2 linked regions of the Pseudolabrys taiwanensis genome follow. The protein of the gene in region 1 interacts with the protein of each later gene in a pairwise test. Links are inferred from orthologs where the notes say so. Each region holds a gene or a part of one and is shown on either strand. Other genes may lie near its edges.

Evidence for each region.
Region 2: the proteins of ribD (region 1) and accC interact in binary tests that used the Escherichia coli proteins (3 or more experiments, as listed by UniProt). The link is inferred for Pseudolabrys taiwanensis from one-to-one orthologs.

The regions. Positions count from the first base shown.
Region 1 is NZ_CP031417.1:1,404,428-1,407,271, reverse strand. Bases 65-2,837 are described here. They hold ribD (bifunctional diaminohydroxyphosphoribosylaminopyrimidine deaminase/5-amino-6-(5-phosphoribosylamino)uracil reductase RibD), read left to right. Parts: upstream 65-784; coding sequence 785-1,891; downstream 1,892-2,837. Other genes in these bases: ribH (6,7-dimethyl-8-ribityllumazine synthase), read left to right, coding at 2,791-2,837; DW352_RS06750 (riboflavin synthase), read left to right, coding at 2,004-2,606; nrdR (transcriptional regulator NrdR), read left to right, coding at 103-585. Outside these bases: more of ribH, read left to right, coding at 2,838-2,844. UniProt on the Escherichia coli protein: Converts 2,5-diamino-6-(ribosylamino)-4(3h)-pyrimidinone 5'-phosphate into 5-amino-6-(ribosylamino)-2,4(1h,3h)-pyrimidinedione 5'-phosphate.
Region 2 is NZ_CP031417.1:1,641,090-1,644,080, forward strand. What follows is about bases 1-2,920. They hold accC (acetyl-CoA carboxylase biotin carboxylase subunit), read left to right. Parts: upstream 1-736; coding sequence 737-2,104; downstream 2,105-2,920. Other genes in these bases: aroQ (type II 3-dehydroquinate dehydratase), read left to right, coding at 1-100; accB (acetyl-CoA carboxylase biotin carboxyl carrier protein), read left to right, coding at 149-616; DW352_RS07875 (outer membrane protein), read right to left, coding at 2,179-2,886. UniProt on the Escherichia coli protein: This protein is a component of the acetyl coenzyme A carboxylase complex; first, biotin carboxylase catalyzes the carboxylation of the carrier protein and then the transcarboxylase transfers the carboxyl group to form malonyl-CoA.

The DNA of each region.
Region 1 (2,844 bases):
GGCCTTGTGCCGGGCATCCACGCCTTCACGGCGGATGCAAAAGATAAAGACGTGGATGGCCGGGACGAGCCCGGCCATGACGGCGTGGGAGGGGGGAAGGTGATGCGCTGCCCGAGCTGCGGAAGTCTGGACACACAGGTGAAGGACTCGCGGCCAACCGAAGACTCCTCGGTGATCCGCCGCCGTCGCGTCTGTCTCGCCTGCAATTTCCGTTTCACCACGTTCGAGCGCGTGCAATTGCGCGAGCTCACCGTCATCAAGCGCAACGGCCGCCGCGTGCCGTTCGACCGCGACAAGCTGCTGCGGTCGGTGCAGGTGGCGCTGCGCAAGCGCTCGGTCGATCCCGAGCGCATCGAGCAGGAAGTCTCCAAGATCGTGCGCGAGCTTGAGAGCCTGGGCGAGAACGAGGTGACGTCCGAAACCATCGGGGAAACGGTGATGGAGCACTTGCGCAACATCGACGACGTTGCCTATGTGCGCTTTGCCTCGGTCTATCGCAATTTCCGCGAAGCCAAGGATTTCCGCGCCGCTCTCGACGAATTGTCGGAAGACGGCAAGCCCATCGTACCGGCCGAACGCAAGTGAGTTTCCGCATCGCGAGCCACACGCCGCAGCCTTTCCCTCCCCCCGCGAGCACTTGCGAGCGGTGGGGAGGGTCGGCAGCGAAGCTGCCGGGGTGGGGGGCTTTAGCGACGCTTGAACGAAATTCCCCCCACCCCCGACCCCTCCCCACCGCTCCGCTTTGCTACGCGGGGGGAGGGGAGCGCACACGCTTTGCCAAGACATGACGACAGACACCCCCATCACCACTGAAGACGAACGTTTCATGCGCCTCGCGCTCGCGCTCGGGCGCCGCGGGCTCGGCAACACCTGGCCGAACCCGGCCGTCGGTGCCGTCGTCGTCAAGGACGGCGTCGTGCTCGGCCGCGGTTGGACGCAACCCGGCGGCCGGCCGCATGCCGAGACCGAAGCGCTGCGCCGCGCCAAGCGTTCGGCGCGCGGCGCGACGCTCTACGTCACGCTCGAGCCGTGCTCGCACGAAGGCAAGACGCCGCCTTGCGCCGACGCCGTCATCCAGGCCGGCATCAAGCGCGTCGTCTCGGCGCTGGAAGATCCCAACCCGGAAGTCGCCGGGCAGGGCTACGCCAAGCTGCGCGAGAGCGGCATCCAGGTCGATACCGGCCTGCTGGCCGACGAAGCGCGGCTCGCGCATGCCGGCCACATCGCCAAGATCACGCAAGCGCGGCCGCATGTGCTGTTGAAGATGGCGCTCTCGTCCGACGACAAGGTCGGCTACGCCGGCAACAAGCGCGCCTTCATCACCGGCGACGAGGCGCAGGCCCGTGTGCACATGATGCGCGCGATGAGCGACGCCGTGCTCACCGGCATCGGCACCGTGCTGGCGGACAATCCGCAGCTCACCTGCCGTCTGCCCGGCATGTTCGAGCGCTCGCCGATCCGCGTCGTGCTCGACGCGAAATTGCAGACGCCGCTGTCGCTCGGCGTGCTGTCGACCGTGCGTGAGACGCCGACCTGGATTTTCTGCGCGACCAGCGCCTCCGAGGTCGCCGAGGACATCCTCGTGCACAAGGGCGCGAAGGTGTTCCGCGTGCCGGAGACCGACGGCAAGCTCGATCTCGGCGAAGTGCTCAAGGCGCTGGCCGGCGAGGGCATCACGCGGCTGATGGTCGAGGCGGGTCCCCGCGTCGCCGCCAGCTTCGTCGGCGCGGGCCTTGTCGACGAGGTCGCTTTGCTGCGCTCGCCCAAGCCGCTCGGCGAGGGCCTCGACGCGCTCGCCGACATGCCGCTGTCCGCGCTCACCGAAGGCATGCGCGAAGGCGACACCGAGCAGGTCGGCCCTGATACTCTCACCTGGTACGAGAAGGCGTGATGATCCTATCGACCGTTCGTTCCCGCGAAAGCGGGGACCCAGGGGCAAAGAGTTCTGAGTCTGAATTCCGGGCTCTGGATTCCCGCTTTCGCGGGAATGAACGGAGAATGTGATGTTCACAGGCATTGTCACCGACGTCGGCGAGATCCGTAGCGTCGAGGCGCGCGCCAACAATCTGCACCGGCTCACCATCTTCACGCGCTATCCGCGCGAGGAGCTCGTGGATGGCGCATCGATCGCCTGCAACGGCGTCTGCCTGACGGTGACCGGCAAGGGCGAGGAGGGCGGCCGCGCCTATTTCGCCGCCGATGCGGCGGACGAGACGCTGCGCATCACCACCGCGCAGCGGTGGCGCGAGGGCGGCAAGCTCAATCTCGAGCGGCCGCTGAAAGTCGGCGACGAACTCGGCGGCCACATGGTCGCGGGCCACGTCGACGGCATCGCCACGGTGATCGCGCGCGAGGACATGACCGACATGGCGCGCATCGTGTTCCAGGCGCCGCCGGACCTGTCGCGCTTCATCGCGCCGAAGGGCTCGGTCGCGCTCGACGGCATTTCGCTGACGGTGAATGCGGTCGAGGGCGACACCTTCTCGGTGCTGATCATTCCGCACACGCTCGCGGTGACGACATTCGGCGCGCTGAAGAAGGGCGACGACGTCAATCTCGAGGTCGATACCATGGCCCGCTACGCCGCGCGGCTGATGGGAAAGTGAGCCGTCACCCTGAGGTGCTCGGCGCGTAGCGGCGAGCCTCGAAGGGCGACGGCGGGCAATCACTGTGGCCGTCATCCTTCGAGGCTCGCCGCAAGTGCGGCTCGCACCTCAGGATGACGGTGAGAGCCCTTGTTCACACCGCGCTCGCTTGCTACACGCCGCGCTCAATCAGGAACGAGACTTCATGGCCAAAGCCCGGCGCAAGACCGCCCCCGTCACCAAATCCGCCGAGAAGCCG
Region 2 (2,991 bases), 240 kb from region 1 along the record:
GAAGGCGGCCAAGGCCGTGATCGCCGGTTTCGGCGTCGACAGCTATCGCCTCGGCATCATCGGGCTCGCCGGCATCGTCGGCGCCAAGGACAAGCAATAGCGCGGCTCTCGCCAGCCGCGTCATCTCTCTCTTCAAGACGGATCATCGATGGCCAAATCGGCAAAGACCTTAGTCGACCGCGAACTCATCCAGGAGCTGTCGAAGCTTCTCGACGAGACGGGTCTGACCGAAATCGAAATCGAGCAGGACGGCCAGCGCATCCGCGTTGCCCGTGGCGCGGCGGCCGCGCCGACGGTCGTCGTGCCCGCGCGTGCCATGCCGGCCGCGATCCCGCAGCCGGTCGGTGAATCCGCCGCGGCGCCGCTCGATCCGGCCAAGCATCCCGGCGTCGTCACCTCGCCGATGGTCGGCACCGCCTATGCCGCGCCCGAACCCGGCGCCAAGCCGTTCGTCGAGATCGGCAGCAAGGTGAAAGCCGGCGAGACGCTGCTGATCGTCGAAGCCATGAAGACGATGAACCAGATCCCCGCCCCGCGCGGCGGCACCGTGATCCAGATCCTGTTCGAGGACGGGCAGCCGGTCGAGTTCGGCGAGCCGCTGGTGATTATCGAGTAGTCCTCTTCTGTCATCGCCCGCGAAAGCGGGCGATCCAGTAACCACAGACGAAGCGAATGCATACAACCGAAGCCACACGGAATACTGGATGCTCCGCTTTCGCAGGGCATGACATCTGCAATGTTCGATAAAATCCTCATCGCCAATCGCGGCGAGATCGCGCTGCGTGTCCTGCGGGCCTGCAAGGAGCTCGGCATTCCGACCGTGGCGGTGCATTCGACCGCCGACGCCGACGCCATGCATGTGCGCTTCGCCGACGAGAGCGTGTGCATCGGCCCGCCGGCGGCGAAGGACTCCTATCTGAACATCCCGGCGATCCTCGCCGCTTGCGAGATCACCGGCGCCGACGCCGTGCATCCCGGCTACGGCTTCCTGTCGGAGAACGCGCGCTTTGCCGAGATCCTCGCCGATCACGGCCTCGCCTTCATCGGCCCGAAGGCCGAGCACATCCGCATCATGGGCGACAAGATCGAGGCCAAGCGCACGGCCAAGCGCCTCGGCATTCCGGTTGTGCCCGGCTCCGAAGGCGGCGTGTCGTCCGACGCCGAAGCCAAGAAGATCGCCGACGAGATCGGCTATCCGGTGCTGATCAAGGCCGCGGCCGGCGGCGGCGGACGCGGCATGAAGGTCGCGCGCACGGCCGCCGACCTGTCGACCGCGTTGTCGACGGCGCGCAGCGAAGCCAAGGCGGCCTTCGGCGACGACGCCGTCTACATCGAGAAGTATCTGGAAAAGCCGCGCCACATCGAGATCCAGGTGCTCGGCGACGGCAAGGGCCACGCCATCCATCTCGGCGAGCGCGACTGCTCGCTGCAACGCCGGCACCAGAAAGTGCTCGAGGAAAGCCCCTCGCCCGCGCTCAACGTCAAGGCGCGCGACGAGATCGGCGAGGTCGTCGCCAAGGCGATGCGCGAGATCAATTATCTCGGCGTCGGCACGGTCGAATTCCTCTACGAGGACGGCAAGTTCTACTTCATCGAGATGAACACGCGCATCCAGGTCGAGCATCCGGTGACCGAAATGATCACCGACATCGACCTGATCTTCGAGCAGATCCGCGTCGCCGCCGGCGCCGAGCTGACCTTGAAGCAGAGCGACATCCGCTTCCACGGTCACGCCATCGAGTGCCGCATCAATGCGGAGAACCCGGTGTCGTTCCGGCCCTCGCCCGGCAAGATCCTGCACTATCACCCGCCCGGCGGTCTCGGCGTGCGCATCGACTCGGCGGTCTATCAGGGCTACTCGATCCCGCCTTATTACGACTCGCTAGTGGGCAAGCTGATCGTGCACGGCAAGACGCGGCAGGAATGCCTGATGCGGCTCAAGCGTGCGCTCGACGAAGTCGTCGTCGACGGCATCGAGACGACGCTGCCGCTGTTCCGAGCGCTGCTCGCCGAGCCGGACATCATCGACGGCAACTATCACATCCACTGGCTCGAGCAGTTCCTCGCGAGCGGCGGCATGCAGAGCGAGCCGCTGTCGTCCTGACGGCGGCCGCATCGCCAGGAACACGCGCCTGAGCGAGCCAACGCGGGCGAACGCGACGTTCGCCCGCCCGCAGATCAGAACCGGTAGTTGAGCCCGGCGCGGGCCAGACCAAACTTCAGATCGGGCTTCAACGCCGAACCCGTGCCGCCAATGATGTCGGCGAGATAGTTGTTCTTTTCGCCCAGATCGACGTGCAGATACTCGAACTTGGCGCTCCAATTCTCGCGCACCGCGATTTCCACGCCGCCGCCAAACGTCCAGCCACGATGCGTCGCCGTGTCCTCGACACGGGTTCCGCTCACGACATCGTGGATCTCGAGCTTGTTCTTGCCGAAGGCAAAGCCGCCGGTGACGTACGGCATGACCCGATCGAAGGCGATCCCGAGGCGGCCACGCGCCGTTCCGAACCACTCCAGCGCGTTCTTGGCGGTGACGGTCGTTGTCGGCAACAATGCGCTGCCGCTGGCGTCGGCATACTGCAAATCGACTTCGAAGCCGAATACTGCCCGGCCGGCCTGCCAGTTGTAACCGAGCTGCACGCCGCCAACGAAGCCATCATAGTCCGACGAGAACGGCAATGTCGCCGAGGAAACGCTGAGGATGGTGTCCGCCGTGCCGAAGGCATAGCCGGCGTTCACCCCTGCATAGAACCCGGTCCACGTCGCCGCACGCGCAGGCGAGAGCACTGTCGAAGCCGGCGCGATATCGGCGGCAGAGACCGGCGTCATGCCGGCAGACAGGAGAACGGCGGCAGCGGCCACGATCACTTTATTCATGGTCATTGTAAGTCCCTTGAACGTCACACGACGGCGTGATTCCCGCGACCATCGTGCCGCAGACAAGGGGCCACCGCGTTGCTCCTCGGCGCGCAGACTTTGGACTTATGC